Regions from separate parts of the Nocardiopsis sp. NPDC007018 genome, predicted to be linked through region 3. Evidence: predicted binding sites of a transcription regulator. Region 3 holds the regulator's gene; each other region holds the start of a gene.

Region 1 (4,969 bases), on a different contig from region 3:
CGACATCTCCGACAGCGGCTTGACCTGCCTGCCGACCACCTCTATGTGCTCGGCGAGCGCCTCGGCCCACTCCGGCGGGCGGGCCAGGAAGTCGTCGATCCGACCGTCGACGGCGGTGATCGCCTCGGCGAGCGCGGTGAGTTCGCGTTCGCGCAGCTCGCGGAGCAGCCACTCCATGCCCTCGAGGCGCTGGCGCATCTCCTCGCTGACCGCACCCTGCGACTTCTGCTCGGAGACGTGCTCCTGGGCGGCCTGGGAGAGCAGGTCACGCATCCGGTCGGAGACTCCGGCCTGACCTCCTCCGTTGAGGAAGTTGTGATTGGTCTGTTCCACCGAGGTGCTCCTTATGGTTCTGGCGCTCCCGCCCGCTGTCGCCGCACGGTGGTCGCGCGGACGGGTTCCCGATGGTCCCCGGGTGGGCGTGGCCCCGCACGATGTGCGTCCCAATGTGACGGAAACGTGACTGTGCGTGCGTGTGGAGGGCGCGGTTCGAGCGCCGACCGAACCGCTGGGCGGATCGAACGGACACGGCCTTCCGGGTGAACCCATGAGAAGGGAAAGGAATCTGCGGCGCCAGTTTAACGACATCGCCCCGCTCGACCCCAGGGGTCGGCGAAAGATATGGGTGTGGAAGATAACGATATGGTCCGTGCGCCCCGTGCCGATGTGATCCGGCCCGCATCGGGCTCGGGGTGGAGTCGGAGGCCTTCCGGAGCCCCTACGCCGCCTCGGTTTCGCGGCACAGCAGGTAGAACGGTTTCTCTCCGATTCGGGTGAGCGCCACCGTCACGGATTCCGGCCCGGAGGCACGCAGGTCGCGCCGGAGTTTCTCGGTGTCCACCGCCGAACCGCGTTTCTTGATCGTTACCGTTCCGGCCTTGTGCGCACGGACCGAGGAACGCAGCCGTTTCAAGGAGAACGGCGCGAACTCCAGTACCTCCAGGACCCGCCACAGAGGTGAGCGCTCGGCACGGTCCGAGGTGAAGTAGGCGATCCGCTCGTCCAGCAGGGCGCCGTCCACCCGAGCCGCCGCCTCCGCCACCAGGTGCGAGCGGACCACCGCCGGGTCGGGGTCGTACAGGTAGCGCCGGGCCGGGGCGACCGGCGCCGGGCCCAGGCCGGGCACCTCGTCCAGGTGCGCCGACGCGCCCTCGCTGGCCAGCAGGCCCTCCCGCTCGTGCAGGACGGTCGCGCGCCGCCGGGGGGCGCCGTGGCCCGCGCTCGGGCCGGGGCCGCCGCCGGAGCCCTTGCCCGCTCCCGGTCCCGGGGCCTGGTCGAAGCCCAGGCCACCGAACCACAGCGCGGTCTCCTTCAGTTCGCCGTCGACCGAGATCCACTCGGCCGAGGCGGCGGGGGAGAGGACCTCGTGCGGGATGCCCGGCGCGGCCTTGAGACAGGCGGCCTCCGCGCCCTCGGCCAGCCGGGTGGCCACGTCCCACGGCGGCGAGTAGGCGGACGGGTCGAACACCCGGCCGCGCCCGCCGCGCCGGGCGGGGTCGCAGAACAGCAGGGGGTGGTCGCCGGGGGCCACCGCGTTCACGTCGCCCTCGCGGACCCGCGCGTACTCCGCGAGCCCCAGCGCCTCGATGTTGGCGCGGGCCACCGCCACCGTCAGGGGGTCGGCGTCCACGCCCTCGACCGGCACACCGCGCGCGGCCAGGGCGAGCAGGTCCGCGCCGATCCCGCAGCACAGGTCGCCCGCGAACGCGCCCCGGGCCACCGCGTCGGGCAGGTGGCGGGCGGTGCGCTCCGCGCGGTACGCGGCCACCGTCCGCCGGGTGGACTGCTCCAGCCCGTTCGGGGTGAAGAACATGCGTGCGGCGTTCTCCCCGAACTTGGCCCGGCCGCGACCGCGCAGGCTCACCTGGGTCATCACCGCGTTGACCAGCTCGGACACCGGGATGTCGGGGGCCAGTGCGGCGACCCTGGGGTCGGCTCGCAGCCGGGAGGCGGCCGCCAGGGGGTCGCGGGCCACGGTCTCGGGGTCCGCCTCGCGCAGGATCTCCCGGCCCTCGTGGGTGAGCAGCGCCGAGAACGCCGGAACGCGCATGGAACCTCCTGCTGTGGGCACGACGGTGGGGTGGGTCGGCCCCTCGGTCCGGTGTCCCACCACATTTCCATTCTGGCACTCTCGGGGGTAGAGTGCTAAACGCGACGAGGCCGGTCTGGCACCCGCGACGACAGGCCGCCGCGGTCGCCCCTTTTACGTGGTTGGTCCGTGCCCACGCGCGGGCCGACATCAGTGACACCGAGACTTTGAAGGGGGAGGTCACACCGTGTCGACCGCCACCAAGACCGTGCTGAAGCCGCTTGAGGACCGCGTCGTGGTCAAGACCCTGGAGGCCGAGCAGACCACCGCGTCTGGCCTGGTCATCCCGGACACCGCCAAGGAGAAGCCCCAGGAGGGCGAGATCCTGGCCGTGGGTCCCGGTCGCCTCGACGACAACGGCAAGCGCGTCGCCCTCGACGTGAACGTCGGCGACGTCGTCCTCTACAGCAAGTACGGCGGCACCGAGGTCAAGTACGACGGCCAGGAGTACCTGGTTCTCTCCGCCCGCGACCTCCTCGCGGTCGTCGAGAAGTAGCTCTCGGCTCAGAGCCTTCGACATCCCGCACCGGTCGGCCTCGCGGCCGGGCGGTGCGGGATGTTCTCTTTCGACCCGAACCGCTAGAGGAAGTACTGACACATGCCGAAGATCCTGGAGTTCGAGGACGACGCCCGCCGCGCCCTCGAACGGGGCGTTGACCGCCTCGCCAACGCCGTCAAGGTGACGCTCGGCCCGCGCGGCCGCAACGTCGTCATCGACAAGAAGTTCGGCGCCCCCACCATCACGAACGACGGCGTGACCGTCGCCCGTGAGATCGAGCTGGACGAGCCCTACGAGAACCTGGGCGCGCAGCTGGTCAAGGAGGTCGCCACCAAGACCAACGACGCCGCGGGTGACGGCACCACCACCGCCACCGTGCTGGCGCAGGCGCTGGTCCGCGAGGGCCTGCGCAGCGTCGCCGCCGGCGCCTCCCCGATGTCCCTCAAGAAGGGCATCGACGCCGCGGCCGCCCGGGTCTCCGAGATCCTGCTCGACCGCGCCGTGCCGATCAAGGAGCGCGCCGACATCGCCTACGTGGCGACCAACTCGGCGCAGGACGCCCAGATCGGCGACCTCATCGCCGAGGCCTTCGACAAGGTCGGTAAGGACGGCGTCATCACGGTGGAGGAGTCCCCGACCTTCGGTCTGGAGCTCGACTTCACCGAGGGCCTCCAGTTCGACAAGGGTTACATCTCGCCCTACTTCGTCACCGACGGCGACCGTCAGGAGGCCGTCCTGGAGGACGCGCAGATCCTGATCAGCCAGGGCAAGATCGGCAACCTCAACGAGCTGCTGCCGCTCCTCGAGCAGGTCGTGCAGAGCAAGAAGCCGCTGCTGATCATCGCCGAGGACGTCGAGGGCGACGCCCTGGGCGCCCTGGTGCTCAACCGTATGCGCGGCACCCTCAACGTCGCCGCGGTCAAGGCGCCCGGCTTCGGCGAGCGCCGCAAGGCCATGCTCCAGGACATCGCCGTCCTCACCGGCGGCCAGGTCATCTCCGAGGAGGTCGGCCTGACCCTGGAGAACGCGGACCTGTCCGTGCTGGGTTCGGCCCGCCGCATCACCATCACCAAGGACACCACCACCGTCGTCGACGGTGGCGGCCAGCAGTCCGAGGTGGAGGACCGCGTTCGCCAGATCCGCAAGGAGATCGAGGCGAGCGACTCCGACTGGGACCGCGAGAAGCTCCAGGAGCGCCTGGCCAAGCTCGCGGGCGGCGTGTCGGTGCTGAGCGTCGGCGCGGCCACCGAGGTGGAGCTCAAGGAGAAGAAGCACCGCCTCGAGGACGCCATCTCGGCGACCCGCGCGGCCATCGAGGAGGGCATCGTCGCCGGTGGCGGCGCCTCCCTGGTGCACGCCTCCACCGCCCTGGACGACCTCGGCCTGACCGGTGACGAGGCCACGGGTGCGGCGATCGTGCGCCGCGCGCTGGTCGAGCCCGCCCGGTGGATCGCGGAGAACGCGGGCGCCGAGGGCTACGTGGTCACCCACCGCGTCTCCGAGATGGAGGTCGGCCACGGCTACAACGCCGCGACCGGCACCTACGGCGACCTGACCGCCGAGGGCATCCTCGACCCGGTCAAGGTCTCCCGCTCGGCCGTCCAGAACGCCGCCTCCATCGCGGGCATGCTGCTGACCACCGAGGTGCTGGTTGCGGACAAGCCCGAGGAGGACGAGGACGACGGTCACGGCCACGCCCACTAGGACGGTGGCCGGTGTCCGGTAGGACCCGGTTCGGGGGTGGGGCGATCCGTCGCTCCACCCCCGCCCTTTACCACGGGAGAGCCGATTCACACCCGTAACTTCGTACCGTTTTCGGGCTATTTTCCCAGAATGTGACCATTCTGTAGTTGCTGATTGGAGTGGTTGAGTCCCCAACTGCGGGCATCATTCCTAACGTGACGGATGCAGGCGCCCGGTTGGGCGTTACCGCGCAGCGGCCAGGTACGCCCGGAGGGCGCGAGGAGGCGGACCCCGCTCCACGTGACGCGGGGTTGAACCGTCTGGGATCACTCGCCGTCCAGGGCGACGACCGAGCCCTGGACTCCTTGTTGCGCGAGGTCAGACCCATGGTGGTGCGGTACTGCCGTACCCGGTTGGCCCGGGTCTCGGGGCTCGCGCACTACTCGGACGACGTGGCCCAGGAAGTGTGCATCGCCCTGCTCACGGCCATCCCCCGCTACCAGGACCGGGGGCGGCCCTTCGCCTCCTTCGTGTTCGGCATCGCCGCGCACAAGGTCGCCGACACGCTGCGGGTGGCCGGGCGGGTGGAGACGGTGCCGACCGACGCCGTCCCCGAACAGCCCGACGACGGCCCCGGGCCGGAGGAGTCGGCGGTGCGCGTCTCGGAGGCCCAGCGGGCGCGGGCGCTCCTCGACGAA
Region 2 (4,969 bases), on a different contig from region 3:
CGGGTGCGGCATCCAGAACTTCCGGTCCGAGCGGTGGAACTGGATGGAGACCAACGGCGCCAAGTACAACTGGATTCACCCGGCCTGGGCCAAGTCGAGCCCCTTCGAGCCCTGGCACTGGGAGTACAAGGGTTAGGGCTTGTTTGGCCGGTACGACGCACGACCCGGAGGGCGGTCCCGTGGGGGCCGCCCTCCCGCGTGTCCGGGGGCTGGTCGGGGCCCGCCGGGGCGTCCCGGAACCCTAGGCGACGGTCTCCGGGGTGACCTCACTGGTGCAGTGGGGGCACTTGCTGGCCTTCTTGCTGATCTCCGTGACGCAGTGCGGGCACTCGCGGGTGGTGGCCTCCTCCGCCTTGATGAACTTCTCCATCAGCTTGCCCATGGGCAGCACCACGAGGAAGTAGAGCACCGCTGCGGTGATCAGGAACGACACCAGGGCGTCGACGAACGCCCCGTACAGGAACCGACTGCCGTTGATCTCGAAGTAGAGGTCCCCGAAGGTGGGGACGCCGCCGAAGATCCCCAGGAGCGGGGTGATGAACCCTTCGGTCAGGGCCGAGATGAGCCCGGCGAAGACGGAGCCGATGACGACCGCGACCGCCAGCTGCACCAGGTTTCCCTGGAGCAGGAACTTCTTGAAGCCTTCCATGGAACTGCCCTACGTGATCGTGAGTGGTGAACGCGCCGAACGGCGCCCGGACAGCTTTCACCACCCCTGGTCATCGGTCAACCGCGAATGGTGACAGACAGGCGCGAGGAGGGCGCGTGCCCGGCCAGGGCCCGGGCCTCCTCCCTGGTCGCGGCGATGACGACCAGTGCGCCGCCCTCCCCGCCGCCGCCCTCCTCGTCGGGAACGGACAGGACCGGGCGGTCGCCGACCACCTCGACGGCGGGCCCGGACCGGGCGGTCGGCCCGCCGAACGGATCGGCCCCGGCGGCTCCGGCGGCGGCCAGGACGTCCACCCGTCTGCCGGGGGAGAGCAGTCCCACCATCCCGGGGTCGGCCACACGCACCGGCACCGCGACCATGTCGGCGCCGTAGGGGAGCGCCGGGGGGTCGCTCAGGCGCGCGTCGGTGAGCACCTCGCCCCGGCGCACCGGGGCGTTCAGCGACATCCCGGCGGCCCGGTCGCCGGGGGACAGGGCCCCGTCGGGCGCGGCGCGCCCGGCCAGCGCCAGGGGGACGAGGTCGTCCTCGGACAGCGGCGCGCTGGCGTCGAGGTCCCGGGCCGCGGCCAGGACCCGGGTGACGGGCTCGGGAGGGGGCCGCAGCACCAGGACGGCGCAGAGTACGGCCAGGGCGGTCAGCAGCGAGGCGACGAGGCGCCGGTGGCGGTCGAGCAGGCGGAGCGGGCCGCTCCGGTGCCGGTACGGGGGCGGGGAGGGGGTCATGCCTCCAACGCTAGGCGGGCCGGGGGCGGTCCGAGGGGTTGTCCACAGGGGGGATTCCGGCGCGTTCACGCTCCGGTGCGGGTGGCTCCCCCGCGCGGTCAGCGGCCGTGCCGACACGCGTTCGGAGCCTCGGCCCCCGGGCCGCCGCCGCGCTCACTGCGCTCGAAGCCCCCCAGGAAGGACGAAAGCGCCGCCGAGGGGTCTCGGCGGCGCTGCCACGGTCAACGGTGGGTGGCTCAGCTGCTGGCGGCGGCGGTGCTGCCGCTGGTGCTCTTGCCGCTCGACGAGTCGCCGCCGGTGCCGGCACCCGCGGTCGAGGCGGCGGGGGCGGCCGCGCCGGAGTCGGAGGAGGCCTTGGCGGGCTCGGCGGCCTTGTCGCTCTTGGCCTCGGTGCCGCCGTCGGCGGAGTTGGAGCCGGTCAGGGCGGAGCTGTTCGTGGTGGACTTGCCGCTGTCGGTGCGGTAGAAGCCCGAACCCTTGAAGACGATGCCGACCGCGGAGTACACCTTGCGCAGGCGTCCCTCGCACTCGGGGCAGACCGTCAGCGAGTCGTCGCTGAAGCTCTGCACGACCTCCATCTGGGCGTCACACGCGGTGCACGCGTACTGGTACGTAGGCACTGTTCCGGGTCCTCCTTGCTGGCACTCACACCCGTCGACTGCTAAATAGTACGCGTTCGCCGACCGCCGCCGCGACAGCCCCTCGCCGTCCGTGTCCCGGGCGCCCCCGCGTGAGCGGGGCGGCTCCGGGCCGGTGGGGAGGGGACGCGCGTACCGGGGGCCCGTCCGGGACACGACCGCCAGCCATAACGCCGCGCCCGGGTGCCTTAATCCCCGTGCGGGCCGGGTCACCCCGGGTGGTCGCCGGTCCAGACGGCCGATTCCGGATCGAACACCCGCAGCCCGCCGCCGGGGGTCACCACCGCGTCCACCGGGCGGTCGTGCGCCTCCGAGGGCAGCAGGTCCACGAACTCCTCGTCGTGCACCACGGCGATCGCCGGAGTGCTCGGACCCCGGAGCGGCAGCGCGCGGTCGTAGCAGCCCGCGCCGCGCCCCATCCGCGTCCCGCGCCGGTCCACGGCCACGGCCGGGCACACCACCGCTTCGGCGCGGTCCAGCGCCCCGACCCCGTACCGCCGACCGGTCGGCTCCAGCAGCCCGTGCCCGGCGGGGGCGAGACCGGCCGGGCCGTCGTAGTCCGCCCAGTCCAGCGACCCGTCGGGAAGGAAGACCGGGAGGAGCACCCGCGTGCCCCGCCCGCGCAGGGCGTCCACCAGCTCCCGGGTGCCGGGCTCGCCTCCCACGGAGTAGTAGCAGGCGACGGTCCCGGCCGCGGCCAGCCGCGGCAGCCCCAGGAGGGCGTCGCGGATCGCCGAACCCGCGCGGTCGCGCTCACGCTGGCTCCGCTCCCGCCGCTCGGCGAGCAGACGGGTGCGCAGCGCGCGCTTGGCGGCGCGTTCGGGGTCGTTCGTGGCAGCCATGGGGTCCAGTGTGGCACCCGGAGCCGGGTTCCCCGAGGGGGTGAACACCCGGTTGCGGTTTCCACGCGTTCGCCCGAAACAGCGGGGACTTCTCGGCCACGGGGCGGTATCAGGCCACGTAACCGGGGTTGTCTGTCCTAAAGTGCCGTTCATGAGCGCCGACACCGATCAGAAGCGACCCCGTACCGACGCCGCCGTGACCAAGGCGGTCGTACCGGCGGCCGGGCTGGGCACCCGCTTCCTTCCCGCCACCAAGGCCACCCCCAAGGAGATGCTGCCGATCGTGGACAAGCCCGCGATCCAGTACGTCGTGGAGGAGGCCGTCGAAGCCGGGCTCAGCGACGTGCTCATGATCACCGGGCGCAGCAAACGCTCCATCGAGGACCACTTCGACCGCGCCTACGAGCTGGAGGAGGCGCTCGCGGCCAAGGGCGAGGACGACAAGCTCAGGTCGGTCCGCGAGTCCAGCGACCTCGCCCAGGTGCACTACGTCCGCCAGGGCGAGCCCCGGGGGCTGGGACACGCCGTGCTGTGCGCGGAGGCCCACGTCGGCGACAACCCCTTCGCGGTGCTCCTCGGCGACGACCTCATCGAGTCCGCCGACCTGCTCCGCCGCATGATCGAGGTGCGCCAGGCCAGGGGCGGCAGCGTCGTCGCGCTCATGGAGGTGGAGCCCGAGCAGGTTTCGCTCTACGGCTGCGCGGCGGTGGAGACCACCGACGAAGACGACGTCGTCACCGTCACCGACCTGGTCGAGAAGCCCTCCCCGGACCAGGCGCCCAGCCGGTGGGCGATCATCGGCCGCTACGTGTGCGACCCGGCGGTCTTCCCGGTCCTGCACGACACCCCTCCCGGCCGGGGCGGGGAGATCCAGCTGACCGACGCCCTCAAGGACCTGGCGCGTATCCCGGCCGAGCGGGGCGGCGGCGTGCACGGTGTGCTGCTGCGCGGGAACCGCTACGACACCGGGAACAAGGCCGAGTACATCCGCACCGTGGTCGAGTTCGCCTGCGGGCGCCCGGACCTCGCGGACGAGCTCCTGCCCTGGCTGAGGGAGTTCCTGGACCGCCAGGAGCGGCTCCGGGGCTGATCGTTGCGGGGCGGGCCCGTACCCGTCCCGTCGCGGGGTCCGGGCGCCCGGGGGCGGAGGTGGCCACAATGGGTCCGGTGCCCCTCGGCGACGGGGCGGCACCTCCAGCGCGTCCGCGACCCGGAAGGACCTCATGAAGAGCGTCGAACAGCACATCTCCGACCTCCTGGGCCTGGTCGCCGTGCCCGAACCGACCGAGCTCGACCTGCTGCGGGCCCACGGGACGGTGCTCGCCGAGCCGGTCGTCTCCCCGGTGTCCCTGCCGGGCTTCGACAACTCGTCGATGGACGGCTACGCGGTACACGCCGCCGACCTGGCCGACGCCTCGGCCGCGCACCCGGTCCGGCTCCCCGTGGTGGCCGACATCCCGGCGGGCGACGCGAGCCCAACGGCGATCCGGCCCGGGCTGTGCGCCCGGATCATGACCGGGGCCCCCATGCCCGAGGGCGCCGACGCCGTGGTCCCGGTGGAGTGGACCGACGGCGGCACCGTGGAGGTGTCCGTCGACCGCCCCGCGCGACCGGGCTCCTTCGTGCGGCGCCGGGGCGAGGACGTCCACGAGGGCGCGACCGTACTGGGGGCGGGGGTCCGGGTCGGCGCGGGGGAGATGGGGGTGCTGGCCGCGGTCGGGCGCCGCTCGGTTCCGGTGCGGCCCCGGCCGCGCGTGGTGGTGCTCTCCACGGGCGAGGAGCTGGTGGAGCCCGGACGCCCTCTCGGGCCCGGGCAGATCTACGAGTCCAACAGTCACATGCTGGCCGCCGCCGCCAGGGACGAGGGCTGCGAGGTCTACCGCCACGGCTTCGTCGGCGACGACCCGGCCGCCGTCTGGGACACGCTGGAGGGCCTCCTGGTGCGCGCCGACGTCGTGGTGACCACCGGCGGAGTGAGCATGGGGGCCTACGACGTGGTCAAGGAGGTGCTCTCCACGAAGGGAACCGTGGAGTTCACCCAGGTGGCGATGCAGCCGGGCAAGCCCCAGGGGTTCGGCACCATCGGCCCGGACGCCA
Region 3 (4,969 bases):
CAAGTCCCGCAACTCCCGCTTCTACCCTGATGGGCGGCGGGTCAACTACTCCACCGGACAGACCACGATGGAGTCCATGACCAGTCCTCCAACAACACTGGACACGCTCGAACAACAGGTGCATCCGCGGTTTTTGACCCTCACGGACCGGGAACGGATCGCGGACCTTGACCGGGCGGGGTGGAGCCTGCGAGCGATCGGCCGTGACCTGGGCCGGGCGGCCTCCACGATCAAGCGTGAGCTGGACCATCACCGCGACACCGATGGCTCCTACGGCGCCTACGGCGCCTACGCGGCCCAGCGTCGGGCGGTCGCCCGGCGGGCGCGTCCCAAAGGCGCCAAACTCGCCTGCCCCGGCCCTTTGCGGGACTATGTCGCCCAGGGGTTGGAGGAACAATGGTCTCCCGAGCAGATCAGTAACCGGATCGGCCAGGACCACCCCGATGAGCAGGAGATGCGTGTGAGCCACGAGACCATCTACCAAGCGCTCTACGTCCAGGCCCGCGGCGGGCTCAAGCGCGAGGTCGCCGCCGCTTTGCGCACCGGCCGTATCCGACGCAAGCCCCGCCGCTCACCAGAACAGCGTCAGAGCCGGTTCGTCGATGAGATGGTGATGATCAGCGAGCGTCCCGCCGAGGTCGAGGACCGTGCCGTTCCCGGGCACTGGGAAGGCGATCTCATCCTCGGGGCGGGTAACAAGTCCGCGATCATCACCCTGGTCGAGCGCTCCACCCGGTACGTGATGCTCGGCCACCTGCCCGGCGAGCACACCGCCGAGGCGGTCGGAGGGGTTCTGAGCGAGCTGATCACCGCGCTGCCCGAGCATCTGCGTGGGTCTTTGACCTGGGATCAGGGCAGCGAGATGGCTGGGCACAGGGCGTTCTCGGTGGCTACGGGGGTGCCGGTGTTCTTCTGCGACCCGGCTTCGCCCTGGCAGCGCGGGTCGAACGAGAACACCAACGGGCTGCTGCGGCAGTACTTTCCCAAGGGAACGGATCTGTCGGTGCACGGCCCGCTGGATCTGGAGCATGTGGCTCAGAAGCTGAACGGTCGGCCACGCAAGACGCTCGGCTGGAAAACTCCAGCCGAGCGTCTGCCTACACTCGTCTAAATCAACGAGGTGTTGCGAGGACCCGTTGAATCCGCCAGATCCCACGGGCCCTTCACCGTGTCCGGTCCCCGCCGGCTCACCGGCCGTGCGGTGCTCCGGGCGCCGGTGTCACCAACGCCCGGTTCGGGCCTGGAGGACCGAGAGCGCCGCGACCCCGGCGGTGGAGGTGCGCAGGACCGAGGGGCCCAGCAGGGCCCGAACAGCCCCGGCGTCGTCGAAGGCGGCCAGCTCGGCCTCGGAGATCCCGCCCTCCGGGCCGACCACCAGGACGATCCCCGCACCGCGCGGTTCCGTCGGCAGCGGCAGTGACGACAGCCGGAGCGCGCCCTCCTCGTGCAGAACCACCGCGAGGTCCGCCTCGGCGAGCAGGGCGCACACCGCCCGGCGGTCGAGGGGCTCGGTGACCTCGGGTGTGCGGGACCGGCGGGCCTGCTTGGCGGCCTCGCGCGCGCTGGCCCGCCACTTGGCGAGCGCCTTGGCGCCCCGGTCGCCCTTCCACTGCGTGACGCAGCGTTCGGCCGACCAGGGGACGACGGCGTCCACCCCGGCCTCGGTCATCATCTCGACCGCGAGTTCGCCGCGGTCGCGCTTGGGCAGGGCCTGGACCACGGTGATCCGGGGGCTGGGCGCGGGTTCGCTCCGGCGCTCCACCACCCGGCACACCAGGGTGTCCCTACCGACCACCTCGTCGACCTCGCATCGCACGCGCAGGCCGAGACCGTCGGAGAGGTCGACGGTCTCGCCCTCGCGGACGCGTCGGACCGCCACGGCATGGCGGCCCTCCGCGCCCTCCAGCCGGACTCGGTCGCCCGCGAGGGCGTCCGTCCCGGCCAGGAACACCGGCGGGGTCACTTGGCTCCGAAGGCGTCGCGGATCTTGGAGAAGAACCCGCCGTGGCCGGGGCTGAAGCGGCCCGGGTTCTGGTCCTCCCCGCGCAGCTCGGCGAACTTGCGCAGCAGGGCCTCCTGCTCCTCGTCCAGCTTGCCCGGGGTCTCCACGTCCACGCGGATGCGCAGGTCGCCCCGGCCGCCGCCGTCGAGGTGGGTGACGCCCTTGCCCGGCAGGGTGATGACGTGGCCGGAGTTGGTGCCCGGACGCAGGTCGATGTTCTCCGTGCCGTCGAGGGTGTCGAACGCGCACGAGGCACCGAGCGCCGCCGCCGTCATGGGGACGGTGATGGTGCAGTGCAGGTCGTCGCCGCGCCGCTCGAAGGTCGGGTGCGGCTTCTGGACGATCTCCAGGATGATGTCGCCGCGCGGTCCGCCGTTGGGGCCGACCTCGCCCTCGCCCGCGAGCTGGATGCGGGTGCCGTCGTCGACGCCGGCGGGGATCTTCACGGTGCGGGTGACCTTCTCCCGGACCCGGCCCTCGCCCGCGCAGTCGCCGCAGGGGTTGGTGATGACCGACCCCTGGCCGGAGCACTGCGGGCAGGGCCGCGAGGTCATGACCTGGCCGAGGAAGGAGCGGGTGACCTGGGAGACCTCGCCCTGGCCGTGGCACATGTCGCAGGTGGTCCGGTGCGAACCGGCCGCGGTGCCCTCGCCCTGGCAGGTCTCGCACAGGATGGCGGTCGGGAAGGTGATCTCCCGGCTGACGCCGAAGGCGGTCTCGACGAGGTCGAGCTCGATGCGGAGCTTGATGCTGCGCCCGCGACGGACCCGTTCCCGGGGGCCGCGCGCGCCGGGGTGCCCGCCGCCGAAGAACGCGCCGATGAGGTCGTCGAAGGCGAACCCGCCCGCCTGCCCGAACCCTCCGGCACCGCCTCCGCCCGGGGCGAAGGGGTCCTGGCCCATGTCGAACATCCGACGCTTGTTCTCGTCGGAGAGGACCTCGTAGGCCTGGGTCACTTCCTTGAAGCGTTCCTGGGTGGCGGGGTCCGGGTTGATGTCCGGGTGGAGCTCGCGCGCGAGCCGCCGGTACGCCTTCTTGATCTCGTCCTTGGACGCGTCGCGACGCACCCCGAGAACCTGGTAATAGTCTCTGGCCACTGAGTTACTGTCCTGCCAAAATCTGTCCGACATACCGGGCCACCGCACGGACGGCGCCCATGGTCCCTGGGTAGTCCATACGGGTGGGTCCCACCACTCCGATCTTGGCCAGCGACTGGTTTCCCACACCGTAGTCGGCCGACACGATGGAAGTGGACCGAAGACCCTCGTGGAAGTTCTCCGCGCCGATGCGCACCGTGAGCATGGAGGGGTCCTTGGCCTCGCCGAGCAGTCGGATGAGGACCATGTTCTCCTCCAACGCCTCCAGCACCTCGCGCAGGCTGGCCGCGAAGTCGACGGCCGCGAGGTTGGCGGTGCCCGCCAGGACGATCTTCTCCTCGTGACGTTCCACGAGGCTCTCCAGCAGGACGGTGAGGACCGCGACCGCGACCGGCCGGTCCTCCGGCGCGACCTGGGCGGGCAGGTCCTCCACCGCGTCCGGCACGTCGCCGAGGTGCTTGCCCGCGATGGCGCGGTTGAGCATGGCGCGCAGGTCGTCGACCACGTGTTCGGTGACCGAGCCCAGCACGTCGATGACACGCTGTTCGACCCGGCCGGTGTTGGTGATGACGACCATCATGATGCGCTGGCCGCCGAGCGGCACCAGCTCCACGTGCTGGACCGACGAGCGGGTCAGCGACGGGTACTGGACGATCGCCACCTGACGGGTGAGCTGCGCGAGCAGCCGGACCGTGCGGGCGACGATCTCGTCGAGATCCACGGCGCCGCCGAGGAAGGACTCGATGGCCCTGCGCTCGGCCGCCGAGAGGGGCTTGACGGAGGAGAGCCGGTCGACGAAGAGCCGGTAGCCCTTGTCGGTGGGCACCCGTCCCGCACTGGTGTGGGGTTGGGTGATGTAGCCGTCCTCCTCCAGCGCGACCATGTCGTTGCGGATGGTCGCCGGGGAGACACCGAGGGGGTGGCGGTCCGCCAGCGCCCGCGAACCCACGGGTTCGTTGGTGTTGACGAAGTCCTCGACGACCGCACGCAGGACCGCGAGCTTGCGCTCATCCAGCAACTCGCCACCTCCTGGCACTCCAAGGTTCTCAGTGCTAATTCTATGCCCGGGCGCAAACCCTCCCGGCTACCCGCTCGCAGTAACACCGTGACGGGGGGCGCTTCTTCCCCGCGGACCGGCGACGTGCGCCACCGCCCACGGGTGTCGCGGGCCCCGCACCAGTAGACTGCACCACCGTGGTTACCAAGGGAACCGGCCGTTACGGCCGCGACGTTCTGGCGGGAGACTGGCGGCGACCGAAGAAGGGTGCGGTGCGCGAGATACCCCTCACCCGTGACCTGGTCGTGGAGGACGCCGACGAGACCTTCTGCGGGGCCGTGGTGTCCTGGGACAAGGTCGCGGTGACCCTGGAGGACCGGGGCGGGCGCCGCAGGGTGTTCGAGCTGGGCCCGGCCGCCTTCCTGGTGGACGGCGAGCCGGTGACGCTGGTGCGCCCGGCGGCGGCTCCGCGGGGTCCGTTGCGCAGCGCCTCGGGGTCGATCGCGGTGACCGGCGCGCGGGCCCGCACGGCCCGGGAGAGCCGGATCTACGTGGAGGGCGCCCACGACGCCGAGCTGGTGGAGAAGGTGTGGGGGCACGACCTTCGGGTGGAGGGCGTGGCCGTGGAGTTCCTGGAGGGGGTCGACGACCTCCCCGCCGTGGTGGCGGAGTTCGCCCCGGGTCCGGGACGGCGGCTGGGGGTGCTGGTGGACCACCTGGTGCCGGGGTCCAAGGAGAGCCGGATCGCCGAGCGCGTGCGGGGCGGGGACGTCCTCGTCGTCGGCCACCCCTACGTGGACGTGTGGCAGGCGGTGCGCCCGGGCGCGGTGGGGATCGGAGCCTGGCCCGAGGTCCCGAAGGGGCTGCCCTGGA

Evidence for each region. The regulator HrcA, encoded in region 3, represses chaperone genes, less so after heat shock. The targets are predictions, from matches to a motif close to TTGGCACTCTCNNNNNGAGAGTGCCAA.
Region 1: the regulator HrcA is predicted to act here: its motif matches at 2,123-2,149, upstream of groES (co-chaperone GroES).
Region 2: the regulator HrcA is predicted to act here: its motif matches at 2,031-2,057, upstream of ABZ635_RS26690 (FmdB family zinc ribbon protein).

Annotation. Positions count from the first base shown of each region.
Region 1 covers NZ_JBEYHA010000037.1:12,612-17,580, reverse strand. The annotation lists gene ABZ635_RS19130 (hypothetical protein) at 1-333, opposite strand, end outside; gene ABZ635_RS19125 (SAM-dependent methyltransferase) at 719-2,050, opposite strand; gene groES (co-chaperone GroES) at 2,277-2,585, shown strand; gene groL (chaperonin GroEL) at 2,688-4,292, shown strand; gene ABZ635_RS19110 (sigma-70 family RNA polymerase sigma factor) at 4,583-4,969, shown strand, end outside.
Region 2 covers NZ_JBEYHA010000093.1:3,655-8,623, reverse strand. The annotation lists gene ABZ635_RS26705 (D-alanyl-D-alanine carboxypeptidase family protein) at 1-136, shown strand, start outside; gene ABZ635_RS26700 (MscL family protein) at 242-649, opposite strand; gene ABZ635_RS26695 (Flp pilus assembly protein CpaB) at 727-1,392, opposite strand; gene ABZ635_RS26690 (FmdB family zinc ribbon protein) at 1,629-2,012, opposite strand; gene ABZ635_RS26685 (5-formyltetrahydrofolate cyclo-ligase) at 2,240-2,872, opposite strand; gene galU (UTP--glucose-1-phosphate uridylyltransferase GalU) at 3,024-3,962, shown strand; gene glp (gephyrin-like molybdotransferase Glp) at 4,096-4,969, shown strand, end outside.
Region 3 covers NZ_JBEYHA010000035.1:7,434-12,402, reverse strand. The annotation lists gene ABZ635_RS18585 (IS30 family transposase) at 1-1,111, shown strand, start outside; gene ABZ635_RS18580 (16S rRNA (uracil(1498)-N(3))-methyltransferase) at 1,220-1,963, opposite strand; gene dnaJ (molecular chaperone DnaJ) at 1,960-3,099, opposite strand; gene hrcA (heat-inducible transcriptional repressor HrcA) at 3,104-4,117, opposite strand; gene ABZ635_RS18565 (DUF3097 domain-containing protein) at 4,294-4,969, shown strand, end outside.